DNA from 4 places in the Rhodococcus sp. P3_B8 genome. Region 2 is predicted to be linked to each of the others. Evidence: riboswitches for the same ligand, from Rfam matches in the RefSeq annotation. Region 2 holds a riboswitch; each other region holds the start of a gene.
What was found. Region 2 has a riboswitch for thiamine pyrophosphate ahead of AC1D1G_RS13610 (3-oxoacyl-ACP reductase). Riboswitches for the same ligand answer to the same signal wherever they lie in the genome.
Positions count from the first base shown of each region.

Region 1: another riboswitch for thiamine pyrophosphate. It lies ahead of thiO (glycine oxidase ThiO); the one in region 2 lies ahead of AC1D1G_RS13610 (3-oxoacyl-ACP reductase).
Region 3: another riboswitch for thiamine pyrophosphate. It lies ahead of thiC (phosphomethylpyrimidine synthase ThiC); the one in region 2 lies ahead of AC1D1G_RS13610 (3-oxoacyl-ACP reductase).
Region 4: another riboswitch for thiamine pyrophosphate. It lies ahead of AC1D1G_RS29825 (TenA family protein); the one in region 2 lies ahead of AC1D1G_RS13610 (3-oxoacyl-ACP reductase).

Region 1 is NZ_JBFUGT010000037.1:28,265-34,509, reverse strand. It holds gene AC1D1G_RS15570 (ABC transporter ATP-binding protein) at 1-805, opposite strand, end outside; gene thiG (thiazole synthase) at 918-1,685, opposite strand; gene thiS (sulfur carrier protein ThiS) at 1,678-1,902, opposite strand; gene thiO (glycine oxidase ThiO) at 1,905-2,972, opposite strand; TPP riboswitch at 2,971-3,083, opposite strand; gene thiE (thiamine phosphate synthase) at 3,108-3,806, shown strand; gene AC1D1G_RS15545 (NUDIX hydrolase) at 3,807-4,565, opposite strand; gene AC1D1G_RS15540 (hypothetical protein) at 4,690-6,072, shown strand; gene AC1D1G_RS15535 (glutamate ABC transporter substrate-binding protein) at 6,069-6,245, shown strand, end outside.
Region 2 is NZ_JBFUGT010000028.1:69,513-78,063, reverse strand. It holds gene AC1D1G_RS13620 (CitMHS family transporter) at 1-1,159, opposite strand, end outside; gene AC1D1G_RS13615 (LLM class flavin-dependent oxidoreductase) at 1,280-2,575, opposite strand; gene AC1D1G_RS13610 (3-oxoacyl-ACP reductase) at 2,577-3,341, opposite strand; TPP riboswitch at 3,390-3,494, opposite strand; gene AC1D1G_RS13605 (MarR family winged helix-turn-helix transcriptional regulator) at 3,567-4,019, shown strand; gene AC1D1G_RS13600 (organic hydroperoxide resistance protein) at 4,022-4,444, shown strand; gene AC1D1G_RS13595 (oxidoreductase) at 4,466-5,344, opposite strand; gene AC1D1G_RS13590 (CocE/NonD family hydrolase) at 5,385-7,373, opposite strand; gene AC1D1G_RS13585 (pseudouridine synthase) at 7,567-8,466, shown strand; gene AC1D1G_RS13580 (CYTH and CHAD domain-containing protein) at 8,512-8,551, shown strand, end outside.
Region 3 is NZ_JBFUGT010000037.1:37,447-45,997, forward strand. It holds gene AC1D1G_RS15585 (adenylate/guanylate cyclase domain-containing protein) at 1-501, shown strand, start outside; gene thiD (bifunctional hydroxymethylpyrimidine kinase/phosphomethylpyrimidine kinase) at 534-1,379, opposite strand; gene thiC (phosphomethylpyrimidine synthase ThiC) at 1,390-3,036, opposite strand; TPP riboswitch at 3,029-3,136, opposite strand; gene AC1D1G_RS15600 (GNAT family N-acetyltransferase) at 3,270-3,656, shown strand; gene AC1D1G_RS15605 (GNAT family N-acetyltransferase) at 3,758-4,120, shown strand; gene AC1D1G_RS15610 (hypothetical protein) at 4,213-4,890, shown strand; gene AC1D1G_RS15615 (exodeoxyribonuclease III) at 4,857-5,660, opposite strand; gene AC1D1G_RS15620 (N-acetylglutamate synthase, CG3035 family) at 5,695-6,660, opposite strand; gene AC1D1G_RS15625 (peptide deformylase) at 6,650-7,240, opposite strand; gene AC1D1G_RS15630 (DUF3263 domain-containing protein) at 7,419-7,757, shown strand; gene AC1D1G_RS15635 (LytR C-terminal domain-containing protein) at 7,782-8,333, shown strand; gene sodC (superoxide dismutase[Cu-Zn]) at 8,407-8,551, shown strand, end outside.
Region 4 is NZ_JBFUGT010000153.1:3,887-10,971, reverse strand. It holds gene AC1D1G_RS29845 (DUF3558 domain-containing protein) at 1-515, shown strand, start outside; gene AC1D1G_RS29840 (MFS transporter) at 599-1,840, shown strand; gene AC1D1G_RS29835 (carboxylesterase/lipase family protein) at 1,833-3,386, opposite strand; gene AC1D1G_RS29830 (NUDIX hydrolase) at 3,499-4,176, shown strand; TPP riboswitch at 4,234-4,329, shown strand; gene AC1D1G_RS29825 (TenA family protein) at 4,323-5,045, shown strand; gene AC1D1G_RS29820 (ABC transporter substrate-binding protein) at 5,030-6,070, shown strand; gene AC1D1G_RS29815 (ABC transporter permease) at 6,048-6,869, shown strand; gene AC1D1G_RS29810 (ABC transporter ATP-binding protein) at 6,862-7,085, shown strand, end outside.

The sequences.
Region 1 (6,245 bases), on a different contig from region 2:
CGATCCCGCCGACGACGTCCGTCGACGAATCCACCACGACGAGCGCCTGCTGCCCGTCGGATCCGTCCTCGCGCACGGTGAGCCCGTTGGACGTGAGCGCGCTGCGCAGCGCGTCCAGCTGTGGGCTCCGCACGCGCACCGTCGATTCCGAGGACTTGCTGACGAACTCGGACACGGTGGTGTCGGCGATCAGACGCCCCCGGCCGATGACCACCAGATGTTCGGCGGTGAGCGCCATCTCGGACAGCAGGTGGCTCGACACCAGCACGGTGCGTCCCTCCGCGGCGAGGCGCTGCATGAACTTCCGGATCCAGACGATGCCCTCCGGGTCGAGCCCGTTCACCGGCTCGTCGAACAGCAGCACCTTCGGGTCGCCGAGGAGCGTGGCGGCCAGGCCCAGTCGCTGGGACATGCCGAGCGAGAACCCGCCTGCCTTCTTTCCGGCCACCTCGGTGAGCCCGACGAGGTGCAGCACCTCGTCGACCCGGCTCTTGGGCAGCGAGTTGGACGCCGCCATCCACTGCAGGTGGGCGCGGGCCGAGCGGTTGGGGTGCACCCATTTCGCGTCGAGCAGTGCCCCCACCGTCCGCAGCGGCTGCACCAGGTCTCCGTACGGTTTGCCGTCGATCAACGCGGTGCCCGCCGTGGGGCGGTCCAGCCCGAGGATCATGCGCATGGTCGTCGATTTGCCTGCACCGTTCGGGCCGAGGAAGCCGGTGACCATACCCGGCTTCACGTTGAACGTCAGGTTGTCCACCGCCTTCGTCGCACCGAAGGTCTTTGAAAGTCCCCTCACTTCAATCATGGTGAGAAGGATGCCGGAACCTGCGGCCGGCGCGCATCGGCCGCAGGTCTACACCTGACTCGTCCCCTGGTACCGGTCGGACCCTGAGCGGGACCCGACGCGACCCCGAGAACTACGACGACGCCTGCGCCCAGAACCGCTTGGGAATGCGGCCCGCGTGACGTGCCTCGTAGCCCGCCACCACGGCCCCGCGCATCGCCGAAGCCATGAGTGCCGGGTCCTTCGCCCTGGTCACAGCCGTGGCCAGCAGCACGGCATCGCAGCCGAGTTCCATCGCGAGGGTCGCGTCGCTGGCGGTCCCGATGCCGGCGTCGAGGATGACGGGAACCCCGGCACCCTCCACGATCATCTGGATGTTGTGCGGGTTCGCGATACCGAGCCCGGTGCCGATCGGCGAACCCAGCGGCATCACGGCCACGCAGCCGACGTCCTCGAGCCTGCGGGCCAGCACCGGGTCGTCGGTGGTGTACGGCAGGACGATGAAACCGTCGTCGACCAGTTGCTCTGCAGCGCTGACCAACTCGATGGCGTCGGGCATCAGGGTGCGTTCGTCGGCGATGACCTCGAGCTTCACCCAGTCGGTCTCGAGCGCCTCACGGGCGAGTTGCGCCGTCAGCACCGCCTCGGCCGCACCGCGACACCCGGCCGTGTTGGGCAGCGGCGCGATGTCGAGCCGGCGCAGCAGGTCCAGCACACCGGTGCCGCCTGCGGCGTCGACGCGGCGCATCGCGACCGTGGTCAGCTCGGTGCCGGACGCGACGAGCGCCTCTTCGAGCACCGTGAGGTTGGCGGCGCCGCCGGTGCCCATGATCAACCGTGAACCGAACGTGCGGCCCGCGATCGTGAGGCCCTTCTGCACGCCGGGCGTCGCGTCAGCCACCCTGCACCGCCGTGAGGATCTCGATCTCCCAGCCCCGGACCACGAGCTCGTCCCACCGGGCGCGCGGGAACACGGCGCCGTTCACTGCCACCGCGATGCCTTTGGTGGGCAGGTTCAGCACCTCCAGCAGCCCGGTGACGGTCAACGGTTCCGTGAACTCGTGGTCCTCGCCGTTGACGCTGATGCCGATCGGCACCACTAGTTGCTGCTCACTCATCTCTACCTCGCTACTTTCTCGAAACGTTCGGGGTCGGCGGCTTTCGCCTCGACCAGTGCCGAGCCCTCCAACAATGCCACCGTCGCGTCGGCGGTCACCGGGGTGAGCAGGATGCCGTTACGGCCGTGTCCCGTCGCCACCACGACCCGATCGGACACCCGGCCGATCAGCGGCAGGTTGTCCGGGGTCATCGGGCGCAGACCTGCCGAGGTCTCGCGCAGTTCGTACTCGCCGATGGCGGGCATCAGCGCCTCGGCGTCCGCGATCAGGTCTCGCACGCCGGCCACCGTGACCTGCGTGTCGTTGCCCGACTCGTACTGGGTGGCACCGACGACGATGCCGTCGGCCCGTGGCACCAGGTAGGCGGGCCTGCCGTGCACGCTGCCGCGGATGGTGCGGCCGGGCGCGGGGGTCACCCCGGGACGCGAGCGCAACCGCAGGATCTCGCCCTTCACGGGGCGAACCGGAAGCCCGGGCCACAGGGCCGGTGACGCGATGCCCGCGGTGACGACGATCTGGTCCGTGCTCAGCCGGTCGAGGCTGTGCACGGCCTCCCCGATCAGCTCCACTCCGGCGTCGACGGCGCACCGCTGCAACGCCTGCAACAGCAGCCTGTTGTCCACGGCCAGTTCGTCGACGGCCAAAAGTCCCAACCGGACTCCGCGACCCAGCATCGGCTCGAGGGCCCGAACTTCGGCGCGACCCAGGATCTGCAGTTCCCGCCCCTGCGCACCCACCCATTCGGCGATGGTCCGCAGGTCCTCCGCGTCGGCGCCGTCCAGCGCGACGGTGAGCGAACTCTCCGACGTGAACAGCTCGACGCCGGCCCCGGCCTCGAGTTCCTTCCCGAATTCGGGCCACCGGTCGAGCGACGCGCTCCCCAGTTCGAGGACGCTCTCCTCGCCGGGCCAGCCCTCGGACAACGGGGCGAGCATGCCGCCCGCCACCCAGGACGCTCCCGAACCGATCGACGGGTCGTACAGCCGTACCGACCACCCGTTGCGGGCTGCGCGCCACGCAATGGACAGGCCGATCACTCCGCCTCCGACGACGGATACCGATCTCGCCATTGAACTCCACCTCACTTCCTGCGCCGGCATGATCCGGGTCAGGTATGACGGTCGGGCTCGGCGTGAGCCCCTCTCAGCCCCACGTTCCCCGGGACTCCCGTGTTGCACTTTCACCGTAGAGGCTACCGTCATGCCGTGACCACCTCGCATCACAGCAACCTCACGGACCGTCGGCGCCGCCTCGGAACAGCACGTTTGTACCTGTGCACCGATGCTCGGCGCGAGAAGGGCGACCTGGCGCAGTTCGCCGAGGCCGCACTGTCCGGCGGCGTCGACATCATCCAGCTCCGCGACAAGGGCTCGGCCGGAGAGAAGAAGTTCGGCACGATGGACGCCCGGGACGAACTGGCGGCACTGTCGGTGCTCGCGGCCGCGGCCAGGCGGCACGGAGCGCTGCTCGCGGTCAACGACCGCGCCGACATGGCGCTGGCGGCCGGGGCCGACGTGCTGCACCTCGGCCAGGGCGACCTGCCCGTCCCGTACGCACGGACCGTGGTGGGTTCCGACGTCCTGATCGGCCGCTCCACCCACAGTCGCGCGCAGGCCAGTCTCGCGGCGATCGAGGACGGCGTCGACTACTTCTGCACCGGTCCGGTGTGGGCCACCCCCACCAAGCCGGGGCGGACCGCGTCGGGCATCGATCTGGTGCGATCGACCGCCGACTCGGAGCCGAACCGCCCGTGGTTCGCGATCGGCGGCATCGACGAGTCCCGCGTTCCGGAGATCCTCGCCGCGGGGGCCTCCCGCATCGTCGTCGTGCGGGCCGTCACCGAGGCCCGCGACCCGCAGGCCGCCGCGCGCTCGCTGTCCGCCCTGTTGCAGCAGAACGCGTAGTTACGGCTGGTCCAGCCAGTCCAGCACCGTAGCGGGCGGCAGGACCACGACTGTGGCCGGCAACTGTTCGATCAGGTCGGGGTCGGTGGTGACGAATGCCGTCACCGTTCCCAGTGTGGTGCCGTGGCCGGCCGGTTCGGCGAGGCTGCCGACCGCGTCCAGGGCTTCGAGCACCTCGACGCGCGGCAACCACCCGTAGGTGCCGTCGGGCAGGTGCACCGTGCGGGGCAGTGCCTTCGACAACTGCGCCAGCGCGCCGCGTTCGCCCAGCACGTCGTGCCGGTCGAGCAGCAATCGCACCTCGGTGGTGCGCAGTTGCGGCCACCCCGCTTCGAATCCCGGGTGCAGCGGCAACCCGGCGACGTCGGTTTCCCGCACCCAGCGCAGTTCGGTGCTCTCGCCGTTCGCGACGGTGGGCAGTGGGCGCTCGGCGTCGGCAATCACCGTGGTGTAACTCCAGCCGCTCGCGGCCTTCATCGTGACGACCTCGGTGCGGACGCGGATGGCCGCGCTCTCGATGCCGGCTTCCTCGTGGGCCTCGCGTACCGCGGCGTGGGTGGTGGTCTCGTGGCTGTCCCGGGCACCGCCGGGCAACGCCCACGTACCGCCCTGGTGACTCCAGACCGCACGGTGCTGCAGCAGCACGGCCGGCGTCTCGTCGGGGAGCGGCGCACGCAGCAACAACCCGGCCGCACCGTGCTTGCCCCAATGACGACTGCCGTCCGGCCCGGTTGCCCAACCGTCACCGTCACCACGCATCGACTACCCCTGTCCGACCTGATGGGTCTCCCTGCAGTTCCCTCACACTAACGGTTTCTTCCGGAACTGCCCGTCGGCAGTCGTGAACCGACCGCTGCTTATATGCTCCCCACAAGGTGCGGCCATGACACGGGAGGGGTGCGAGGTGGTTCTGCGTGAGGCACCGTCGATCGAACCCCACGGCAGCCGCGCATTGTCTGCCGTCGCGGACGACGACGTCGACCCCGCGGTGGCACGCCGCAAGGAACTGCGCGCGTTCCTGGAGTCGACTCCCGCCAAACTCACCGCCCTCGGAGCCCTCCTGGTCCTGCTCACACTCGCGGCCGGGTTGGTGGCCGCCTCGACGGTGAACAGCAGGGAAGCCACTCTCGACAGCGTCCTCGCGGAGACGGAACCACTGTCGTTCTCGGCGCAGAACCTCTACAGCGCCCTGTCCGTGGCGGATGCCGCGGCCACGACGGCGTTCATCTCCGGCGGTCTCGAACCTCCCGAACTCCGCGACACCTACGCGCAGGCGATCGGCACGGCCTCCGCCGACCTGGTGTACGCGTCGGGCGGTCTCGCGGCGAGCGACGTGGACAGCCGCCGACTGCTCGCCTCCATCTCCAGCGACCTCAGCGTCTACGCCGGTCTCGTCGAGACCGCGCGGGCCAACAATCGCACCGGCCATCCCGTCGGCGCGGCCTACCTCAGCGAGGCGTCCACGCTGATGCAGACGAGCATGCTGCCGATGGCGCAGCAGTTGCACGCCCAGCAGGAGGCTGACGTCGCGGACACGCAACGGGACTACTCTCGTCCGCCCTGGCTGGCGCTGATCCTGATCCTCGTCGCACTCGTCGCGCTGCTCGTCGCGCAGATCGTCATCGCGAGACTCAGTCGGCGCACGTTCAATCTCGGGCTGATCGTGGCGTCGTCGTGCACCGCGATCCTCCTGGTGTGGATGCTGGTCGCCGGTCTGGTCTCCTCCGTCGACACCAAGCGGGCACTGACCGAGGGCGCCCGCCCGATGCACGAGTTGACCGCCGCCCGCATCCTGGCCCAGCAGGCGCGCACCGAGGAGACCCTCAAACTGGTCCGCCGCGACTCGAACGGTGACTACGACGCCGTCTTCGAGGACAAGTCCGGTCAGCTCGACACCCTGCTGTCGAGCTACCCCCACGACGGCGACCGCGCGGTCGGCCACGACGAGGTGGCGCGGGCGCAGGAGGCGTGGACGCTCTGGTCCTCGGCGCACGACCGCATGAACGAGATCCTCGCCGAGGGCGACTTCGCCTCGGCGGCAACAGTCGCCATCGGACCGGGACCGTCGGATTCCGCGGCGCAGTTCACCGCCGTCGACGACGCGCTCACCGACGGAATCGGCACCGCCCGCGACCGTCTGCGGTCGCATGTCGAATCCGCGGCCCGCGTGCTGACCGCGCTCGGTTCCGGTGCCCTCGTCCTGACGCTCATCGCGTTCGGCGGAATTATCATCGGGTTGTGGCCTCGGTTGCGGGAATACCAGTGAGGGGGCGCCGGATCGCGCTGGCGCTGGTGGCGGCCACGTTGCTGATCGGCGGGTGCGCCGAGTCGAGTCCGGAGCACGTCGGATCGCCGAGCGTGTCGTACACCGAGCCCCCGCTACCCGCGGCCGCGACGCCGGCGCCCGAGACCAGCGCTGCGCCGCCGACTCCGGAGAAG
Region 2 (8,551 bases):
AGAAGGCGTCGTTGCTCATGAAGAACGTGAACGGCAGGCTCAGGATGCCCGTGATGACGGCCAGGTGCGGTCCGAGCGAGGCCGGGATGATTTCGAGCAGCCACTGCGCCATGGCCTCGACCATTCCGGTGCCCTGGAATACGCCGGTGAGCACGGCCGCGGCGAACACCATCGCGACCACGGAGACGATGCTCGACGAGTGGCGGGTGATCGCTTCCTGCTGTTCCTTGACCCGCGGGAAGTTCACCGTCAGCGCGATCGATGCGGCCACCATGAACAGGACCGGAATCGGCAGTACGTCCATCACGAGCACGACGAGGAGCGCCACGGTCACGAGCGCGTTGAACCACAGCAGCTTCGGGCGCAGCGTGGGCCGCTCGGGGTCGAGACCGTCGACGAAGCCCTGGCCGTCGTCCGATCCGGCGTCGCCGGAGCCGCCACCGGTTCGGGGTGCGTCACCGTTGCCACCGGAGCCGGAGCCGGTCGCGGACCGCCGGAGGCCGGAGCCCGCGGAGACGAGGAGGCGCTCGTCGGTGAGTTCGAGCGTGCCGATGCGGCGGCGTTCGCTGTAGCCCAGTTGCACGGCGAACAGCAGCACGACGAGCAGTCCGACCACCAGTGACGGGATCATCGGGACGAACACGTCCGACGGCGAGATACCCAGCGCAGCGGCGGCTCGGACCGTCGGTCCGCCCCAGGGGACGATGTTCATCGCGCCGTTCGCCAGGCCGGCGACCACCGTGAGGACCACGGGGCTGACCTTCAGCTTCATGTACAGCGGCAACAGCGCGGACGTCACAATGATGAATGTCGTGGATCCGTCACCGTCCAGCGACACCACCATCGCGAGCACCGCGGTGCCGACGACGAGCCGCATGGGGTCGTTGCGGACGAGCCGGAGGATGAGTTTCACCAGCGGGTCGAACAGGCCGACGTCGATCATGATTCCGAAGAAGATGATCGCGAAGAACAGCAACGCGGCCGTCGGTGCCAGCGCCTTGATTCCGTCGGTGATCATGTCGCCGATGCCGAGGCCCGCTCCGGCCGCGATCCCGAATGCGACTGGGACGGCGATCAACCCGACCACGGGAGTGGCCCGTTTGGACATGATCAAGAACATGAACACGGCCACCATCAGAAAGCCGAGTGCTACCAGCATTGCCACTCCTCGTCCGAACTCGCGTCGTGGTGTGATCGCGATAACAGCCAGTGTCGGGGGGAGGGACGCTCACAGTCACTGTTGCGTACTTAGAGAAGGTTGTGTTCTTTGTGGTGGCAACTACGGGCGCCCCCGGAGATGGTCGCGCAGAGTCTCTGTCTCATACTCCGCGCGGAACAGCCCACGCTTCTGCAGGACGGGGATCACCTCGTCGACGAAGTCTGCGAGGCCGTTCGGGTAGAGCGGCGGCATCAGGTTGAAGCCGTCGGCCCCGCCGCGGCGGAACCACGTTTCGATCTCGTCGGCGATCGATTCCGGGGTTCCGATCATGGTGCAGTGGCCACCGCCGGCCGCCAACGTGCCCAGCAGCGACCGCACGGTGGGACGGTCCTTCTCGATGATCCGCAGGATCGTGTCGTACCGGCCCTGCGGCCCGGTGAACTCCGACAGCGGCGGCAGCGCGGGAACGGGAGCGTCCAGTTCCCAGACACTGCAGTCCTGCTGGACGAACATCGACAACTGCGCCAGAGACTGTTCGACGGGCAGGAGCGCGTCGAGTTCCGCCTTCTTCCGCCGGGCCTCCTCGGTGGTCGAACCGACATAGGTCACGAGACCGGGCATCACGGTCACCGCGTCGGCGTCGCGGCCCGCCGCGCGGATGCGCCGCTTCACGTCGTCGTAGTAGCTCTGCGCGGCCGTGAGGTCGTAGGCGACGGCGTAGATGCCCTCGGCGCACCGGGCGGCCAGGTCGCGGCCCTGATCGGACGCGCCCGCCTGGAACAGCACGGGACGACCCTGCGGCGAGTGCGGCACGTTCAGCGGACCGTCCACGAGGAAATGCTTTCCCCGATGCTCGACCGGCTTCACCTTGGCCGGGTCCGCGAAGATGCCGTCCCGGTCGAGCACGAGCGCGTCGGGCGCCCACGAATCCCACAGGGCGAGTGCCACGTCGACGAATTCTGCGGCACGCGAATAGCGTTCGTCGTGCGGCGGCATCTCCTCGAGCCCGTGGTTGCGCGCTTCGGCGTCGAACATCGACGTCACCACGTTCCAGCCGGCGCGGCCGCCGCTGATGTGGTCGAGCGACGCCAGCATCCGGGCGGCGTGGAACGGTGTGTAGAACGTGGTGGACACCGTCGTCACCAGTCCGACCCGCTCCGTCGCCCGCGCCATCGCGGACAGCGCGGTGAGCGGTTCCAGGAACCACATGCCTCCGGACGCGGGGTCGCGCACCGAATGCCCGTCCGCGAAGAACACCGCGTCGAGGCAGCCCCGCTCCGCGGTCTGCGCCAACTCCTCGTAGTAGGCGATGTCGCAGAGTCGCTCCACCTGGGACGAGGGGTGCCGCCACGCGGCGCCGTGGTGCCCGCAGCTGTAGAGGAATGCGTTGAAGTGCAGTTGCCGGACGTCGGTCATGTCAGTCCTTGACCAGTCCGCCGTCGACGACGAGGTTCTGGCCGGTCACCGACCGCGACCACGGGGACGCGAAGAACAGCACCGCGTCGGCGAATTCGTCCGGGGTGGTGACGCGCTGCAGCGGGGTGCTCGCCGCGATGAGGTCGAATACCTCGTCGGGAGTGGCGGCGCTCGCGTCGGTGGTGCGGAGCAGCCCGCCCGAGACCATGTTGACGGTGATGCCGTCGGGACCGAGGTCGGCGGCGAGGGTGCGGGTCAGCGACAGCGCGGCGGCCTTGGCGGCCGTGTAGTCGTGGTACGGGACGACGGGGTTCTGGAACAGGTTGGTGCCGATGTTCACGATCCGGCCGAACCCGAGCGAACGCATGCCCGGCAGCGCGGCCTGCGTCGTGTGCAGCGTCGCCTTCACGCTGCCACGCAGCTGCGAGTCGAAGGACTCCCACGTGATGACGTCCGCCTTGTCGCGTGCGTCGCCGTTGAAGGAGAAGTCGGCGAGCGCGTTGTTGATCACCGTGGTCACCGGGGAGCCGAAGTGCTCCGCCGCCGCGGAGAACAGGGCGGCCACCTGTCCGGCATCGGTGACGTCGGCCCGGAGCGCGACCGCACGGTCCGCGCCCAGGGAGGCCGCGAGTTCTTCGGCCGCGTCCCGGCTGTTCCGGTAGTTCACGATCACCCGCGCGTTCTGCGCCGCGAACGACCGCACGATGGCGGCGCCGAGGCCCCGCCCACCGCCGGTCACCAGGACGATCTGCTTGTCGAGCTGCATGCTGTCACCTTCCGTTCGGTCGGCGACGAGACATCGGATGAGCGCATACGGGCGTCTCCGCGACATCCCTTCGCCGGCATTACCCAGTTCAGGTTCGACGGGTCTGTTCTCAGCCGTCCGGCTCGTCGCCGGGCAGCACCCCGTGTCACTGGCCAACAGTGTAAGCGCAATCACCGATTCCAGTTCTTGGTTGTGCACAACCTAGTTGTGTGCAACTATTCAGTGGTGACCGACAACCTCACCCTCGACCGCCAGGTGTGCTTCGCCCTGTACTCGGCTTCCCGGGCCATGACGGCGAGATACCGGTCGATGCTCGACTCGCTGGGAGTGACCTACCCGCAGTACCTCGTGCTGTTGGTGCTCTGGGAACGGGACGGCCGCGGAGTACGTGAGATCTGCGACGCCCTCGACCTCGACACCGGCACGCTGTCTCCACTGCTCAAGCGGCTCGAAACCCTGGGCCTGGTCGAACGCCGGCGCTCCTCGGCCGACGAGCGCCGGGTCGGGATCCATCTCACCGAGAAGGGTGCGGCCCTCCGCGCCGCCGCGGAGGGCATCCCCGCCGAACTCGCCGACTCGACGGGAATGGAGATCGACGAACTCGTCGCCCTCCGGGACACCCTGTCGCGGCTCACCGAGTCACTTCACAGCTTCACCACCCCTACAGGAGAGAAGTAACCATGAAGATCGTCTACACCGCCGAAGCCCTCGCGACCGGAGAAGGCCGCAACGGCCACGCTCGCACGTCCGACGGCAAGCTCGACCTGAACCTCGCGATCCCCACCGAGATGGGCGGGTCCGGCGACGGCACCAACCCCGAGCAGCTGTTCGCCGCCGGATACGCGGCCTGCTTCCACTCCGCGCTCCAGTTGGTCGGCCGTCAGGCGAAGGCGAACGTCGCCGACTCGGCCGTCGGCGCCCGCGTCGGCATCGGCCCGACGGACAGCGGCGGATTCGGTCTCGCCGTCACTCTCGAGGTTTCCCTGCCCCACCTGCCCCGCGCCGAGGCGCTCGAGTTGACCGAGAAGGCACACCAGGTGTGCCCCTACTCCAACGCCACCCGCGGCAACATCGACGTCACCCTCGAGGTCACCGAAGACTGAGCAACCCTGACGGGCGTCGCGTCACCCGAACGTGAACTCGACGCCCGTCAGGTCCTCCGACAGCGCCCACAGCGCCCGCGCGGTGTGCTCGTCCCGCGACTTCTTGTTGGAGCCCACCACCTTCGGATGGCCACGCTGCTCGAACAGGCCGTCCGGCCCGATGTAGCTGCCACCGATCACGTCGGATGCCGTTGCCGCGTACAGCATCGGCAGCGCCCCCATCTCCGCCGACTGCGCGAAGATCCGGTTGCCGACGGCCATCAGCTTGTCCTGCACCGACTCGGTGTGGGCCTGCAGATTGGTCGATGCGTAACCGGGGTGCGCGGCCACCGCTTTGACGGGTGACCCCGCCGCGGACAGCCTGCGCTGCAATTCGTACGTGAACAGCAGATTCGCGAGTTTCGACTGCCCGTAGGCGCTCCAGCGGTTGTACTTGCGGCGTTCCCAGTTGAGGTCGTCGAGGTGAACCGTTCCCGCCTGATGTGCCGCACTCGACATCGTGGCGACCCGATCGGTGATCTTGTCGAGCAGCAGGCCGGTCAACGCGAAGTGCCCGAGATGGTTTGTGCCGATCTGCATTTCGAATCCGTCGGCGGTCGTGCGCTGCGGAACCGCCATCACGCCGGCGTTGTTCACGAGCACGTCGACGGACTCGACGCCGGCGGCGAACTCGCGCACCGAGGCGAGGGCGGACAGATCGAGGCGGCGCACCTCGGCGTTGTCACCGATCGACCGTGCGACGACCTCCCCCTTGTGGGTGTTACGGCAGGCCAGCACGACGTGCGCCCCCGCCTTGCCCAGGGCCCGCGCGGCCACCTCCCCCAGACCACTGTTGGCGCCCGTGACGACGAACGTGCGGCCGCTCTGATCGACGATGTCCGAAGCTGTCCACTTGGTCATGGCGTCAACCCTACGGATCTCGGGAGTTGGCGTGAACGTTTCACCACGCCTGCGCTCCGACCAGCGGCAGATTGAGGAAACTCGGCCGATCCGGGGACAACGCGACGTGCTGCGGCTTCAGTTGGCTGTCGGCCAGAATCGGTCCGAGCGGCAGGTACCGGGGGACGCTGCCCGCGTACACGTCGACGCGCAGCCGGTGCCCCGGCGCGAGGACGGCGTCGGTGGGCACGAAGTTGATGTCCACTGGCGTCACTTCACCCGGCACCAGCGGCTGACGCGCGTCCACCGTCAGATAGTGGTGCGGTTCGGTGTAGTCTCCGTTCGCCGACTTGGTGCTCTTCGAATCGTCCACGGCCCGCATGGAAGCGGTGAGCGCACCATTGGTGAGCGGGGTCGACGTGCCGTCCGGTGCGACGTCGTTCAGTGTCACCGCCCAGAATCCGTCCGGGGCGTCGAGCACCGTTTCGAGGTGCAGATTGACCGGACCCGACAGCTCGGTCGGCTGCGCGACGGGGGCGCTGGTGAACGTCAGTCCCTCGGCCTCGGCGAACCGGGAGTCCTTGCTGCACACCGATCCGAAGACGACGGCCGCGCCTGCGGTGCCCTGTGCTCCGTCGCGGGAACAGAGCCCACGAAGGCCGGGTGCGACGGTGAGTCGTGCTGCGTCGCCGGGTTTCGCCGACACCAGGCTGCCGTCGTGGGCGGCGTGCCCGGCGGTGCCACTGGGGGCACCCGACAGGTACATCCGCTGGTAGTCGACACCGGCCCGCGGAAACTGATCGGTGGTGGTCCAGCCGTTGCCCTGCTGGTACAGCGTGACCGGGCCGTACTCGTCGATGCCGTTGTCGATGCCCTTCAGCCACTTGTCGAACCAGGCGCGTTCGAGGACGTCGAGTCGTGGCGGCGCACCCTGTTCACCGAAGCCGCCACCGAACGAGATGTGGTAGGCGTCGCTCATGATCAGCTGCTTCTCACCGGCAGGCAGTGGGATGTCGTTGTAGACCCGCGGCTCGCTGTTCGTGAAGATGTCGTGCCACGCGCCGTAGAGCATCGTCGGCACCTCGATGTTCGCGGCCTGCGCCTTCCGCTCCTCGTAGAACTGGCCGTCCTGCGCCACCCGCAGCGTGCCGGGGTCGAGACCGTTGATGTCCGGCGCGGTCATGGCCTCGATCAGTGCGGGAAACAGTGTCAGCGGATCCCGCAACCGATCCTGCAGCCACTGCTGGTCGAAGCGTCCCTGCGCGATGGCCTGGACGTCGGGAACGAACTTGAGACCGTTGACCAGCGACAGCCACAGCGGCATGAATCCCACGCCGAGACCACCGCCCGTTCCGACGATGTCGCGGAGCAGATCGTTGCCCGGTTCGGTCGGGAAGATGGCCTTCAACGCCGGCGGCTGATGCCCCGCGGCCTGCAGCGAGTTGATTCCCGAATAGGACACCCCCGCCATGCCGACCGTGCCGTCGGACCATCCCTGCTTGCTCATCCAGTCGATGATCTCGACGGAGTCCTGTTGCTCGAGCGGACCGAGCGCCTGCCATTCCCCCTGGGAGAAGCCGGTGCCCCGCGCATCGACCACCACCTGGGTGTACCCGTTCCGGACGAGGTCGCGGTTGATGCCGAAGACGCGCATGCCGCCACCGGTGAGCACCTTCGCCGCTTCGCCGACACCGTCGAACGGGGTTCCGGCGAGATCGAACGAGTTCACCAGGTCGACGACGGTGTCCTCGAGTCCCGGCACCGCGAACACGGAATCGACGACGTTGCCGACCAGCTTCGTGTACGGCGTGACATTGAGAACCGACGGCATCCTGGTGTCGATCGGCGTGCCGGAGGCGTCCGCGGGGCGATAGACGTTGGCCTTCAGCACCGTTCCGTCGCTCATGGTGATGGGGACATCCCAGTCGATCGCGATCACCGGGTACTCGGGCGGCGCGTCGACCGCCGCGTTCCACGCGGCCCCGGCCGCCCCACCCGTCGGATCCGCCGACGCCGTCACCGTGGGCACCACCGCGAGCCCCACCCCCATCGCCAGAGCGACTGCCACCGCACCCGGTCGAAACGCCCATCGACGCACGATCACTTCGAACCCCCGTGAAATCCCGATGACGCGCCTCAGCGGCCAGTCAGGGTGGCCCGCGTCACAAACTTACCGGATAGTAACCTCGAGTCCCCCGGCGGTCAACGGCGGATTTCCGCAGCCTGTCGACTACCGTGACGAGGTGCCCGACGCCCCGCTTCCCGTCCGCGACGGCCTCAACCCGACGCGGCTGAGGATGCCGGACGACGGCGCGTGGCCCACCGTGCTCGAGTACCTGGTCGCACGTTTTCCGCACGACGAGACCCGCCTCCGCGAGAAGGTCGCCACAGCGGAAGTCGTCGACGAGCGCGGGCAGCCGATCACCGAGGACACCCCGTTCGCCCCCCGCAGATTCGTGTACCTGTACCGGGATCCGCCGGTCGAGAAGCGGGTCCCGTTCGAGATCGAGATCCTGCACCGCGACGAGGATCTCCTCGTCGTGGACAAGCCTCACTTCCTGGCCAGCACCCCGCGCGGCGCGTACATCGCCGAGTCGGCGCTGGTCCGGTTGCGCCGAGACCTCGACCTCCCGGAACTGACACCCGCGCACCGGCTCGACCGGTTGACCGCCGGGGTGCTGATCTTCACGGTGCGGCGGGAGGTCCGGCGCGACTACCAGTCGCTGTTCGACCAGCGCCGGGTGGTCAAGGAATACGAGGCGGTCGCGCGTTACGACCCCGATCTCCCGCTACCCGCCACCGTCCGCAGTCGAATCGTCAAGGAGCGGGGCGTCCTGAAGGCGTACGAGGTGGACGGTCCCGCCAACAGCGAGAGCCGCATCGAACTCCTCGAGGTCCACGGCGACGCGGCCCGGTACCGGCTGCTGCCGCACACCGGCAAGACGCACCAGTTACGGCTGCACATGAGTTCGCTGGGTATCCCGATCCACGGCGACAACTTCTATCCCGACTTCTACGACGTTGCCGCCGACGACTATTCGACGCCGCTGCGGCTGCTGGCCCGGTCCGTCGAGTTCGTCGACCCCTACTCCGGCGTCACGCGACGCTTCGCGAGCGTCCGGAGCCTCGACTGGCCGAGCTGACCTCGGATTCTTTCCCCCGGCCCGCTCAGCCGGAAGGATGGTGACATGAGTACCGCGACGTCCGTCTCCGAAGTGGAACGCAAGT
Region 3 (8,551 bases), on a different contig from region 2:
CTCGTCGGGTTCTCCAGTTGGTCGCTGCCCGCCGGTGACAGCGCCACCCTCGCCCTGCTGCGTGACGTCGCCCGAGCCGTCGAGACCCCCATCGTCGACCGCGGAGGACACGTGGTGAAACGCCTGGGGGACGGCGTGATGGCCGTCTTCCCCAGCCCGGACCGCGCGATCGACGCCGTCTTCGCCGCGCAGGAGGCGCTCGCGGAGGTGGAGGTGGACGGCTACCGCCCCCGGATGCGCGTCGGCATGCACACCGGGGTGCCCCGGCAGATCGGCAGCGACTGGCTCGGCGTGGACGTGACGATCGCGGCACGCATGATGGAACTGGGCGGCGACGGCAACGTGATGGCGTCGTCCGCCACGCTGGAGAGTCTGCAGCCGGGCACCCTCGACGAACTGGGTGTCGGCGTCAAACCGTGGCGACGCGCCTTCTTCGCCCCCGCGCCGAGCGGGGTGCCCTCCGACCTCGGTATCTGGCGGTTGCGGCTCCGCCGCCCGTGAGTACTTCTCAACCGCCGGACGTTAATAAGTACTCACGGGTGACGGAGTCGCCACAGTGGAGAGACGGGGCCGTGACCGGCACCCAGGTCGTACGACGCCTCCAGGCACTTGGTGACCCATTCCTTACCGAACGCCACCGCATCGGGCACGGACCACCCGTGGGCGAGCGCGCTCGCGATGGCGGCCGCGAGGGTGTCACCGCCGCCGTGGTCGTTGCCGGTGTCGATGCGGGGACTGCTGAACTCGAGGAACCTGTCGCCGTCGAACAGCAGATCGGTGCTCGACGCCGACGTCCGGAGATGCCCGCCCTTCACGATCGACCACTGCGCCCCGAGCGCGTGCAGCGCTTCGGCGGCGCGGCGTGCGGTCGCGTCGTCCACCACCTCGATGCCGGTGATCAACCGGATCTCGTCGAGGTTCGGGGTGACCACCGTGGCGATCGGGATCAGCGTGTTCCGCACGGCGTCCAGCGCCTCGGCGTGCAGGAGCGGATCGCCGTGCATCGACGCGCACACCGGGTCCACGACCAGCGGGACCGGTAGGTCGCGGCCGATCCCGACCTCGGTGCACACGGCGGCGACGGCCTCGATGATGGCCGTCGACGCCAGCATGCCCGTCTTCGCTGCCCCGACCCCGATGTCGTCGACGACGCACCGCACCTGCGCGGCCACCGTCTCCGGCGGAATCTCGTGGAAACCGCTGACGCCCACCGAGTTCTGCACCGTCACCGCGGCGACCGCGACGCATGCGTGGACGCCGCACAGCGCCATCGTCCGCGAGTCGGCCTGGATCCCGGCGCCACCGCCGGAATCGGTGCCTGCGATGGTGAGGACTCGGACGGGGGTCTGGCCGTCGGGGGTCAGGGGCAGCAGCTTCACGAAGGGGACCTTACCGATTCTCTGAGGTGACGGACTCGACGGGCAGATACACGCGACCACCTGCGTCGACGAACTCGCTCGACTTCTCGGCCATGCCCGCCTCGATGGCTTCGACCGAATCGAGTCCATGTTGCTGTGCGTACTCGCGCACGTCGGCGGAGATCCGCATCGAACAGAACTTCGGGCCGCACATCGAGCAGAAGTGGGCCGTCTTTGCCGGCTCGGCGGGCAGCGTCTCGTCGTGGAACTCCCGCGCGGTATCCGGGTCGAGGGACAGCGCGAACTGGTCGTGCCAGCGGAATTCGAACCGGGCCTTCGACAGCGCGTCGTCCCGCTCCTGCGCCCGCGGATGCTGCTTCGCGAGATCCGCCGCGTGCGCCGCGATCTTGTACGTGATGACCCCGGTCTTGACGTCGTCCCGATTCGGCAGTCCCAGGTGTTCCTTGGGTGTCACGTAGCAGAGCATCGCGGTGCCGGCCTGCGCGATCATCGCCGCGCCGATCGCGGACGTGATGTGGTCGTACGCCGGCGCGATGTCGGTGGCGAGCGGCCCGAGCGTGTAGAACGGCGCCTCCTCGCACAACTCTTCCTCGAGGCGCACGTTCTCCACGATCTTGTGCATCGGGACGTGCCCGGGGCCTTCGATCATCACCTGCACCCCATGGGATTTGGCGATCCTCGTGAGCTCGCCGAGGGTGCGCAGTTCCGCGAACTGGGCTTCGTCGTTGGCGTCCGCGATGGAGCCGGGACGCAGGCCGTCACCGAGCGAGAACGTGACGTCGTAGCGGTGGAGGATCTCGCACAGTTCGTCGAAGTGGGTGTACAGGAACGATTCCCGGTGATGGGCCAGACACCAGGCGGCCATGATCGACCCACCGCGGGAGACGATGCCGGTGACGCGGCGCGCGGTCAGTGGGATGTAGCGAAGCAGTACACCGGCGTGGACCGTCATGTAGTCGACGCCCTGCTCGCACTGTTCGATCACGGTGTTGCGGTAGATCTCCCATGTGAGCGCGGTCGGGTCGCCGCCGACCTTTTCGAGCGCCTGGTAGATCGGCACGGTTCCCACGGGCACGGGCGAATTGCGCAGGATCCATTCCCGTGTCTCGTGGATGTTCTTGCCGGTGGACAGGTCCATGATGGTGTCTGCACCCCACCGCGTCGCCCACACCATCTTCTCGACCTCTTCCGCGATCGACGACGTGACCGCGCTGTTGCCGATGTTCGCGTTGATCTTCACCGCGAACGCCTTGCCGATGATCATCGGCTCGAGTTCGGGATGGCAGCGGTTGGCCGGGATCACGGCGCGTCCCGTCGCGACCTCGGTGCGCACCGTCTCGGGTGAAACACCCTCGCGTGCAGCGCAATACTGCATCTCGGCGGTGACGACGCCGGCGCGAGCGGCGTCGAGTTGGGTGCCCTCCCGGCCGGCGATCCACGGTGCGCGCAGATGCGGCAATCCCGCTTCCAGGTCGATCGTGGCGTCCGCGTCGGTGTACGGACCCGACGTGTCGTACACGTCGAGGTGTTCACCGTTGGTGAGGTGTACGCGCCGGACCGGCACCCGGATGTCGTCGCCCGACAGCAGGTACTGCTTGGTGCTGCCCTCGATCGGTCCCGTGGTGACGGACGTGGCTGTAGATACGTGTGTGCTCATCGATGATGCTCCCTACGCCGGCATTACCCGGACAGGTTCGACGGTCGACGGCCCTAGCCGTCCTCTCAGCCCGCTGGTGCGAGCCCCCGTGGATGTGTAGTTGTCACACAAACTGTAACCGAGATCTCTGTGAGCAATCATTCGGGTGAAACTTGGACAGCGGTTCCCGGCATCGGTATAAAGGGTGATGAACATCACATTTCGATTACGACACATACCCCCAGGAGATAGCCATGCTGACAGACGCGCAGGTTGTGGACGTGATCGACAACGCCGATCAGAACCGATTCGAGCTACGCCTGAGTGGTGACCTCGTCGGGATCCTCGGGTATTTCGACCTCGCGGACACCCCGCCCGGCGCCGGTGCCGGCGTGGGCGTGGTGGCCGCTCGGCCGCCGGGCCCGAAGAGTCGAGGGCGGCAGGGGCCCGTGGTCTCGTTCATGCACACCGTGATCGTGGAGGACTTCGGCCACCGCGGACTCGCCGCCCTCATGGTGGGTCGCTCCCTCGACCTCGCCCGCGGGTACGGCTGGAAGGTCCGGCCCGTGTGCACGTACGTGCAGCGCTTCGTTTCGGCGCATCCCGAGTACCGCGACCTCGTCGTTCCGGTGGATGGCTGACTGCGGTCGGACCACGAATCGGGCACTCGTCGGCAACGAAACGGTTCCGGGAGCGGCGATTCCGCTCGCGAGGATGCCGCCTTACTGATTCCATGAGTGGCATGGATCACATTTCGAACAGTTCCGAGTCGTCGGGGAACATCACGGCCGCTGATGCTCGCGTGCTCGACAACCCTGCCCATGAACGATTCGATCTGTGGCTGGGGGACGAGTTGGTCGGCATCCTCGGCTACCGGGACGAGGACGACATTCCCGGATTCACCGCGAAGCCGGGCGAGGTGGTCGCGTTCATGCACACGGTCGTCAAGGAAGAGTTCGGTGGGCGCGGGCTGGCCGCGGTCCTCGTGGGCGAGGCGCTCGGCTCGGCGCGTCGGCGCGGCTGGAAAGTGCGTCCCATCTGCACGTATGTCCAGCGCTACTTGGCGCTAAATCCTGAGCACCTCGACGTCCTGGTTGCCGAGTAGCCCCACTCGCGAGAGCACTGCTCTTGCCATCTGCGACTTTGCTGTGAATACTGCTCTACATAGAGAGCGGTGCTCACAATGGAGGAGTCGTCATGACCGTGTCGGATCGGATCGAGAGTCGTACCGGGGTCGCACGGATCTGCGCCGCGGCGCTGTTCGCCCTCGCCGGCGTCCTGTTCGTCGTGTACCCCTTAGTGCGTCCCTACGCAGCGGGCGGGGCGCCGGACGGGCGGGCCGAGTTCGCCTCACCGTCGTGGCTCGTCGCACACCTCGCCGCGGTCGGCGGATTCATCGCGTTCGGGCTTGCGCTCGTCGCGCTCAGCGGACTGCTGAAAGGGACGGGCGGTGAACGGGCGGCGGTGGTCGCGGTGGCGGCGTCGTGGATCGGGACAGGGCTGACGCTGCCCTATTACGGGGCCGAAACGTTCGCGCTGCACGCCCTGGGCGGCAGCGACCTCGACGAGAATGCGGTCACAACCCTCACCGAAAGCGTGCGGATGGGGGCGGCGCAGGCGACGCTGTTCGCCACCGGTCTGCTCCTCGTCGCGGTCGGCGCAGCCGCTGCCGCCGTGGCGATCGCCCGGTCCCGGCTACTCGCCGGGTGGGCGGGGATCCCGATGGCAGTGGGGTTCGCGCTGTTCATCCCGCAGTTCTACGTCGACGCCCCACTGCGCATCGGGCACGGAGTGCTCATCGGATTCGGGTGCGCGGTTGTGGCGCTCGGTGTGCTGCGTTCTCAGTCGCCGAGGTCGACGATGACCGGCGCATGATCGCTGGCGCCCTTGCCCTTGCGTTCGTTGCGGTCGATCTCGGCCTTGTCGACGCGGCCGGCGAGGGCGGGCGAACCCAGCACGAAGTCGATGCGCATTCCCTGCTTCTTCGGGAACCGCAACTGGGTGTAATCCCAGTAGGTGTAGACACCGGGACCGGGGGTGTGCGGCCGGACGACGTCGGCGAATCCGGATTCGACGAATGCCTGGAACGCCTCACGCTCGGGTGCGGACGTGTGCGTCTTGCCTTCGAACAGCGCCGGATCCCAGACGTCCTCGTCGGTGGGGGCCACGTTCCAGTCGCCGACCAACGCGATCTGCGCGTCCGGGTTCTGCCCCAGCCACCCGACCGCGTCGGTGTGCAACTTCGCCAGCCAGTCGAGCTTGTACGTGTAGTGCGGATCGGTCAGCTCACGACCGTTGGGGACGTACAGGCTCCAGATGCGGACGCCGTTGCACGTGGCGCCGATGGCGCGGGCTTCCTGCGCGGGCGCGACCTCCGGGTCCTTGTGGAAGCCGGGCTGATCCTCGAACCCGATCTGCACGTCCTCGAGACCGACGCGGGACGCGATCGCGACGCCGTTCCACTGGCTGAGGCCCACGTGTGCGACCTCGTAGCCCAGTTCGAGGAAACGCTCGTACGGGAACTGCTCGTCCTTGCACTTGGTTTCCTGCATCGCCAGCACGTCGACGTCGGACCGCTGGAGCCAGTCCAGGATCCGGTCGGTACGGGCACGAACAGAGTTCACGTTCCAGGTTGCGATGCGCACGGCAGCCACCCTAGCGGCACTCTCCGACAGGTCGTCAGCCGCCAGGTTCGGTGGCGTAGCGGTACCGGTGGTGCGCCACGAAGCCGAGGTTGCGGTACATCGCCTGCGCGCCCTCGTTCTCGACGGCGACCTGCAGACACGCGTGGGTCGCGCCGTGTTCGCGTCCCCAGTTGATCATGTCGCCGCAGATGAGGCTGCCGATTCCGTGGCGGCGGTGAGCCTCCGCGACCTCGACCGCGGTGAGCCCGACCCACCGGCGGTCGTCGGGCGCGGACGTGACGGATCCGCGGGCGACGGCCAGCAGCGTCGAGTCGGCGGCGCCGATCCGGCCGAACCCGAGGGTGCCGCCGCGGACCGAGTCCAGCACGTCGACGGCGAAGTCGGGGAGCGCGGACCCGCGGTAGCGGTAGAGGGCGAGCCAGTCCGGATCGGGGTGATCGGTGACGGTGGTGGTTCGTGGGCCCTCGGGCAGTGCCAGGTTGTCGATGTCCGCCGCCATGACGACCACTTCGTCGCTGACGTTCCAGCCGAGCGGCACCTCGCCCAGCCGGTCGGGGATCAGCAACCGCAGGGGGCGGTCGCGCTCGGCGTACCACTCGCGCAGACGGTCGAGCGTGCCGCCGGGGGAGGCGTCGTCCAGGCTGCCCACCGGCCCACGGTCGCCGAGCGGGGCCGCCGAGTTGGCGCGTCCGGTGAAGCCGTGACCGTAGCGGGCGAGCCACCCGTCGATCCACGTGTACTCGACACCCGGCCAGCCGTCGGCGGAGGCCAGTTCGAGGGATCGGATCTCGCTCGCGCGCACCGGTCGTGCGGGGACGGCCTTCAGCGCGACCACCCGCTCCGGATCCACCTCGACGACCGAGCCGTCCGCGGCGCGGACGATCACCACCGGGTCGACGCTCTCCAGCACCCCGATGACGTCGGTCATCGGATGGCTGTGGCCGGGTGGCAGCTGGTATCGCAGCACCACCCGGCTTCCGAGCGGAATGTCAGTCGTCATGCCCGAACGGGTCGTCGACCGTTCCCGGCACCCAGCTGAGGCCGGGAACGCCCCAGCCGGCGCGCTTGATGGTCTTCTTGGCGGCGCGCGCGTTGCGGCCGACCAGCATGTCGACGTAGAGGAAGCCGTCGAGGTGACCGACCTCGTGCTGGAGCATGCGTGCGAAGAAGCCGTGCCCCTCGATCTCGACGGCGTTGCCGTCGGCGTCGGTGCCCGTGACCTTCGCCCACTCGGCCCGCCCGGTGGGGAACTGCTCGCCCGGCACCGACAGGCAGCCCTCGACGTCGTCGTCCGGATCCGGCATGGTCTCGGGTCGTTCCGACGTTTCGAGGACCGGGTTGACGACGCAACCCCGGCGGCGCAGCGCCGTGCCGTCTCCGTCGACGTCCGGGCAGTCGTAGACGAACAACCGCAGCGGCAGGCCGACCTGGTTGGCGGCGAGCCCGACGCCGTTGGCGGCGTCCATCGTGTCGTACATGTCGGCGATGATCTCAGCGAGTTCCGCAGGTGACTGGGACACTGCCTCGGTCGGTTCGTGCAATACCGGGTCGCCCACGATCCGGATGGGGAGGATGGCCATGGTCGTCAAGGATAGTGCGGCGCGCCCGAGCCGTTCGCACTGCCCGCGGCGTTCGTCGTGGTTGAATAGTCGCTGAAGTACAGCGGTGTAATTCGTTGCTCGGTCGGCCACGCGATCGAGGAGCCGGGGGAACGTGGTTTCGCTGAGGTCGAGCGAGAGCTAGTAGTCGAGGAGTGAGATGGACGGCGCAACAGCGCGTAGTCGGACCCAGTCCGAGCGCATCGACGGCGACAACTCGGCGGGGGTCAAGGACGTCGGCGACGACGGCCTCTCGCGTCGGGAGCACGACATCCTGTCCTTCGAGCGCCAATGGTGGAAGTACGCCGGCGCGAAGGAAGAAGCGATCAAAGAGCTGTTCGACATGTCCGCCACCCGGTATTACCAGGTTCTCAACGCACTGGTGGACCGGCCGGAGGCACTCGCGGCCGACCCGATGCTCGTGAAGCGGCTGCGACGGCTGCGCGCGAGCAGGCAGAAGGCCCGCGCCGCCCGTCGCCTCGGGTTCGACGTCACGTAGCACCCGGTCGCTAAGGTCGACATCGTGAGTACTCCGAAACCCGAATCGTCCGGCCCGCCGTTACGTGCCCTCGCGATGGTGCTGATCGCCCTCGCGATTCTCTTCGCGGGTCTCGGGTTCGCCTCCCTGGGAGGCTCGGACTCGGAGGAGACCGCCGCCACCGTCACGACCACGGCGGCCGCCACGACCACTCCCGCCGCGCGCCCGACGACGGCTGCCGGAGCGGCGGGCGCCACCTCGACGTCCGCGGCGAGCACCACGTCCGGTGCCTCGAGCACCTCGAAGTCCGCCGCCGCGGCGTCGGTCCCGGTGCGGGTGCTCAACAACAGCAACGTCACCGGTCTCGCGAGTCAGACGGCCACCGAACTGATGTCCTCGGGGTGGACGGTGTCGGAAACCGGCAACTACAGCGACGGCACCATCTCCGAAACCACGGTGTACTACGGCACTTCCGCCGCCGAGAAGGAAGCGGCCACGGAGATCGCCGCGCAGCTCGGGGTATCGGCCCAGCCGCGGTTCCCGAGTATCGCCGATTCGTCCGCCGGTGTGATCGTCATCGTCACCTCCGCGCAGTAGACCGGACGGTCGGTGCACCGTCGCCGCGGTTATGATCAGATGCACTTCTTCGCCACCCCAAAGGAGCGGTTTGATGGCCTCGAGTTCTACCCGTCGGATGTCCTGGCGCATTGTCACCCCGGTGGTGGCCATTGCAGCACTCGGACTGACCGCCTGCAGTAACAACGAGGAGCCGACCGACGTTCCCGGCACCACTCCTCCCGTCTGGACCGGCGCCG
Region 4 (7,085 bases), on a different contig from region 2:
GCCGGGTCGCTGCGGCGCTGGCGTCGGCGATGATCCTGGCCGGCTGCGGCACCTCCGTCACCGGCAGTCCCCTGCCCGAGGGCGCCGCATCCTCCGACGACGGCGGCTCCCCGCAGTTCGACAAGCTCCTCCGCGAGTGCGACGCCGTCCCCAACGACAAGATCGCGGAGACCCTCCACGGCGCCGGCATCGACCAGTACTTCTTCGGCGCGGTGTGCATGTGGACGGTGTCGTCCGCCGCCGGTTCGATCGACGTCACGTTCGGCTGGTTCGAGAACAACTCGCTGCAACGCGAGCGGAGTGTGGCCGATGGGCTGGGCTACGAGGTGGAAACCACGTCGATCGCGGGCACGTCGGCGTTCAGCGCCCGGCGTCCGGGCGATTCGGCGGCGTGCGGGATCACCGCCGCCTACTCCGGCGTCATCACCTGGTGGGTGCAGCAGCGGTCGGGCACCGGCGACCCGTGCGACGGAGCGCGCACCCTCGCCGAACTGACCCTGCAACGCAACCAGTAGCGGCCGAAATTCGCTCGCGGTGGCCACGACCTCGCTGTTAGCGTCGAAGGACCACCGATCGAGCCGACCAGAGGACCCTTGCCGTGACCGCCACCGAGACGGCTGTGACTCGCCGGTTCGGGCCCCTGATCCTCCTGAACCTCGCGACGCTGTTCTCGTCCACCGGCAACGGCATCGCGATCGTCGTGCTGCCCTGGCTCGTGCTCGAGAGGACCGGTCGCGCGTCCGACGCCGCGATCGTCGCGGGCGCGGCCACCCTCCCGCTGCTGGTGTCGAGCCTGTTCGCGGGCACGTTCGTCGACCTGTTCGGGCGTCGCCGCACGTCGATGATCTCCGACTGCCTGTCCGCCCTGTCCGTGGCGGCCATCCCGGTGATCGCGAACACGACGGGCCTCACCGTGACGGTGATCGCCGTCCTCGCCGCGATCGGCGCCGCGTTCGATCCGGCCGGGATCGCGGCGCGGGAGTCGATGCTGCCGGCCGCCACGAAGTCCGCGGGCTGGTCACTCGACCGGATGAACAGCCTCTACGAGGCCAACTACAACGTGGCGTATCTCGTCGGACCCGGTATCGGCGGTGTCCTCATCGCCACCGTGGGTGCGGTGAACACGTTGTGGGTCACCGCCGTCGGCTTCGTGCTGTCCGTGGTGACCATCGCATTCCTGCGACTGGAGAACGCAGGCAGACCCGACACGTCCACGCGCCCGACGTCCATCTGGCACGGCACGCTCGAGGGCCTGAAGTTCGTGTGGCACAACCGGCTCCTGCGCACGATCGCTCTGGTCGACATGGCGGTGGTCGCGCTGTACATGCCCGTCGAATCGGTGGTGTTCCCGGTGTACTTCACCGAACTCGACAAGCCCGCGCAACTGGGTTCGGTCCTGATGGCGCTCAGCATCGGCGGCGTGGTGGGTGCCCTCGCGTACGGACCGCTCGCGCCGTATGTGTCGCGCAGGATGCTGATGGTGGTGGCGGTGACGGTGCTGGGCGCGGCCATGGTCGCGATGGCGTTCCTGCCGCCGCTGTGGGCGATTCTGGCGCTGGCCCTCCTCCAGGGTCTCGTGTTCGGTCCGGTCGGCCCGATCGCCAACTACGCCATGCAGACTCGTAGTCCGGAGCACATGCGCGGGCGCGTCACCGGGGTCATGACGTCCACCGCGTACGCCGCGGGTCCGCTGGGTTACCTGCTGGCCGGTCCCCTCCTCGACAAGTGGGGAATTCAGCCGACGTTCTTCGTGCTCGCGATCCCGGTCCTGATCATCGGGCTGGCCTGCTTCGCGCTGCCCGTCCTGAAGGAACTGGACGACAAGGTGCCCGTCAGTTGAAGCCCATGACGTCGTTGCCCCACGCGATCCGCATCTCGTGGTCCGGGTCCTTCACGAGGGTGTCCGCCCCGTCGATCAGCAACGTCGAGCGGTTCTCCTCGTCGTAGGGCGCCCAGTGCTTGGACCCGTCCAGCGCGGCGGGGACACCGTGCCGCGCGAACGCGAGCCACCGGCGCTGGATCCGGCCCGACACCTCGAGCGCCGTCTTCCGGCCGCCGAGCCAGAACGTCGGGTCGATGTTGAGGGTGTCGAAATTGCCGAAGACGTACGGGAGTTCGGTGGCGTGGCCGGCTCCGATCCGTGCGGCCTTGAGCATCGGCGTGGCCTGATCGAACCGGTACATCCACGTCGGCGAGTGCCGGCTGTGGGCGTCGGCCACCCACAGGGCGGGCATCCGGAACGCGGCGTCCCTCGACATCGCGAGCGCGCCCTTCGGCTTTCCGCGGTCCGGATACGCCGACAGGATGTCGGCGAGACGGGCGGCGGGCAGTTCCGGGTGATCGGCCGCGATCGCCCTCAGCATCTCCTGCACCGAATCCGACGTGACCGGCAGCAGAGGCGATTTCATGAACTTGAAAATCGACGACTCGTCCTTGTTGGAACCGATGATGAGAGGGATGCGGTGGGAGTGCCCCTTCTGGAACGCGGCCACCGGGTAACGGGGCAGGAAGTCACGGTCCACCACGGGCGCCATCGCGAGCGTGCCCGGAATCCTCGTCGGCACCTCGTTGACGAGCGTGTCGCTGGCCTCGATCACCGTGCGGTACGGAAGGTGCAGCAGGGTGTCGATCTGCGCGGGTTCCACGTCGAGGATGTCGAGGAACTGTTTCGCGACGGTGGCCGCCCGCTCGCTCCCGTAGACCGACGTGGCGGGCGGGCTCTGGGCGATCGCGCGGTGGAACAGCCCCTCCGCGCTCGGACACGTCATCAGCGTGGTGATCGACCCGGCTCCGGACGACTCCCCGAACACCGTCACCTCGTCCGGGTCACCGCCGAACGACGCGATGTTGTCGCGGACCCATTCGAGGGCTGCGACCTGGTCACGCAGCCCACAGTTGGTCTCGAACACCCGCTCGGCCGTCGAGAACGACGACAGGTCGAGGAAGCCGAGCGCTCCCACCCGGTAGTTGAACGAGACCAGCACGACGTCGCCGATTGTGGACAGGATGCGCCCGTTGTAGATGCCCTGAGCTGCGGTTCCCAGGCAGTAGGCACCGCCGTGGATCCACACCATCACCGGCCGCGGGGTGCCGTCGGGTCTCGGGGCCCAGACGTTGACGGACAGGCAGTCCTCGTCCATCTCGAGTCCCGCGTCGATGGGGACGGCGGTGCCGTGCCCCTGCGGCGCCATCGGGCCGAAGTCGACGCAGTCGCGCACACCCTCCCACGTTGCGGGCGGGGCCGGGGCGCGGAACCGCAGATCGCCGACGGGGGCCGCGGCGAACGGAATGCCCTTCCACGCGTAGACGTCGCCCTCGGGGTAGCCACGCACCTCACCGTCCCGCGCGCGGACGACGAGCGTGTCGCCGGACTTGTCGACCTCCACGGACGAATCTCCTCACGCATCACGTTCCGGGAATCTCTCGCCAAACTACCAACGATGAGCAGGCAGGACCGATCGAACGCGACATAGATCAACAGTGCGCTAACATTCCCGCGTGGCCGCATGGACCGATTCCGAGGGCAGGAGCCTCCTCGACTACCCGCGTCCGTCCGTAGCCGTCGACGTCGCCGTCCTCACCGTCGACGGCCCGGAACTGAAAGCTCTTGTGGTTCCGCACCGTTCGGGCCGACTCGCCCTTCCCGGCACGTTCCTCCACGAGGGTGAACGACTGCGGGACGCCGCCGAGCGGTGCCTCCGCATCAAGGCCGGCCTGACGGGCACCGTATTCCATCAGCTGGCGATGCTGGACGATCCCGGCCGCGACGATCGCGGGTGGGTGCTGTCGATGACGCACGGCGCCGCGCTGCCCCGCACGGCGCTCCCCCGCGACACGATGTTGATCACCGTCGACGACGACCGGGTGACGCAGGACCTGGCGTTCGACCACGCGGACGTCGTCGCCCTCGCCGTCGCCGACCTGAGAGAGCGGTACGCGCGGGCCGTCGACCCGTCCGGCCTGGCCGGCGACACGTTCACGGTGCTCGAACTCCGCCGGGTGTACGAGGTGGTGTTCGGGCGTCCACTGCCGAAGGACTCGTTCCGGCGGCACCTGATGCCGGCCCTCGAGAACACCGGCGACATGGCCGTCGTCGGAACCGGCCGGCCCGCGGAGATCTACCGGCGCGGCCCCGCACCCCTCCCGCCGAGCGCGGCCGCGTTCCTCGCCGGCTGAGCCCCTCCACCGACCCTGGCCTTTCCGCCCGCGGCACGGCCGGTGCTAGGGTCGGCTTGTTCTGACACGGGGTGCTCCGCACGGGCGGGGCTGAGAACACACCCGGGAACCTGCTCAGGTAATGCTGACGAAGGGATGTCAACGTTGTGAATAGCTCTGTCCAAGATGCTGCCGGCGCCGGCCAGCACGCCCGATTCACGGACCACTTGTGGGACCGGACCAAGGTGCTGCGCGAGGCGATCGACGAACTCGAGTTCCTGCGCCGCCTCGGCGACGGAACGCTGCCGTTGGACGTGTTCCGCACGTACATCGAGCAGGATTTCCTGTACCTGACCGGGTACGCGAAAGCCCTTTCACTGGTGGCCGCGCACGCGCCGGGCCCGGTCGAGGCCGGCTTCTGGGCGGGCTCGGCCGCGGAGGCCGCCACGGTCGAGGCCGCGTTGCACCAGAATCTGCTGACCAGCGGACGACTCCCCGAGTCGGACGCGGAGCCGCTGCATTCGCCTGCCTGCCTCGGGTACATCTCCTACCTGACGGCCGTCGCCGCCACCGAGCCGTACGCGGTGGCCGCCGCGGCAGTGCTGCCCTGCTTCTGGATCTACGCCGACGTCGGGCACCGGCTCGCGGCGAGCGCCCGTGAGGTGCTCTCCACCGACCCGTCGCACCCGTACGCACAGTGGGTGACCACCTACGACGCGGAGGAGTTCCACGCCGCCGTCGCGAGGGCCCGCGAACTCGTGGACGCGGCGGCCGAGGCCGCGACCGATGCCCAGCGCGAGGCGATGGCGGAGGCGTTCGTGATCGCCAGCCGCTACGAACTCATGTTCTGGGACACCGCTCTCAACAAGCAGGAATGGCCGGCGTCGTGACACTCTTCTCTCGTACCAAGCGCGCCGCCACCGCAGCCGTCGTCCTGGTCTCCGCCCTGTCGCTGCTCACCGGTTGCGCCGGTGACTCCCAGTCCGGCGACACCATCCGGTTCGCACTCGACTGGACACCGAACACCAACCACACCGGCCTGTTCGTCGCCCAGCAGGAAGGCTGGTTCGCGGACGCCGGCCTCGACGTGCAGGTGCTGCCCTACAACGACACCTCGCCCGACACCCTGGTCGACGCCGGCAACGCGGAGTTCGGGGTGAGCTTCCAGAGTTCGGCGACGTTCTCGAAGGCCGCGGGCGCACAGACCACGTCGGTGATGGCTCCGCTGCAGCACTGGGCGACGGGCATCGCGGTGAAGGCGGATCGCGCCGACATCACCCGCCCCCGGGATCTGGACGGCAAGATCTACGCCGGGTTCGCGGACCCGGACGGCGAGGAGACGCTGAAGCAGATCATCCGCAACGACGGCGGCAAGGGCGAATTCACCACCGTCACGCTCGGCACCTCGGCCTACGAGGCCGTGTACTCCGGCACCGCCGACTTCACCGTCTCGTTCTTCGGCTGGGAGGGCATCGAGGCCGAGCACCAGGGCACGCCGATGCGTTACTTCCACTACACCGACTACGGCTTCCCGGATGCGTACGCTCTCGTCATCGAGGGCAACGAGGAGTGGATGGCCGACCATCCCGAGCAGGCCCGCAAGTTCGTCCAGGCCCTGCAGCGCGGATACCAGTTCGCCGCCGACCGGCCGGACGAGGCCGCGCAGATACTGATCGACGCCAACCCCGGCGCCTTCACCGACGAGTCCCTCGTGCGGGAGAGCCAGCAGATGCTGTCCTCCGAGTACATGAAGGACAGTTCCGGCAAGGTCGGGACACAGACGGCCGAGCAGTGGGCGGGGTACTCCGGTTTCCTGTTCCAGCACGGCCTGCTCACCGGCCCCGACGGGGCACCGCTGACCACGGAACCCGACTGGTCGACGTACTTCACCAATGAGTACCTCACTCAGCCCTGACCCGAGTCTGCGCACCACGGCCCCGGGCACGTCCCCGCTGCTGCGGCGGGTGCTGCCCGCGGTCGTGGTCGTGGCACTGCTGGTCGTCGCGTGGCAGGTGTACGTGACGGTCAGCGGAATCCGGCCGCAGGTGCTGCCGTCGCCGCTGCGGGTGGTCCAGCAGGGCTGGCGGGCGCGGGACGCCATCTCCGGTCACGCCTCCGCGACACTGCAGGTGACACTGATCGGGTTCGCCGTCTCCCTGCTCTTCGCGTGGGCCCTCGCCGTACTCGTGGACTTCTCGCCGTGGCTGCGCCGCGCGTTCGTTCCGCTGTTCGTCGTGTCGCAGACACTGCCGATCATCGCGATCGCGCCGCTGATGATCATCTGGTTCGGATTCGGTCTGCTGCCGAAGATTCTCGTGATCGCCCTCGCCACGTTCTTCCCGATGACGATCGGTCTGATCGAGGGTTTCGCCGCGGCCGACCGGGAGGCGGGCGCGTTGTTGCGCAGCATGGGCGCCTCACGGTGGCAGGAATTCCGCTACGTGCGGCTTCCGTCGGCGATCCCCCGGTTCTTCACCGCCCTGCGCATCGGCATCACGTACGCCGTGGTGGGTGCCGTGTTCGCCGAATACGTCGGGGCCACGTCCGGTCTCGGCATCTACATGGCGACGCAGAAGAACTCCTTCCGCACCGACCTCGTGCTGGCGGCGGTGCTCGTGACCGCCGTGATCAGCGTCAGCCTCTACCTGCTCACCTTCGCGGTCGAGCGCGTCGTCGCCCCGTGGATCAAGAACGAAAGGGCTCGGCATGAGTGACACCGCGCGCGTCGCACTGTCCGGTCTGAGCAAGGGATTCCCGGTCCGCGGCGGCATCCGGCCCGTCCTCGACGACGTCTCGTTCACCGTCGAACCGGGTGAGTTCGTGTCGGTGATCGGCCCCAGCGGGTGTGGGAAGAGCACCGCGTTCTCCATGCTCGCCGGTCTCGATCAACCCGACTCCGGCACCGTCACGATCGGCGGCGAACCGGTGCG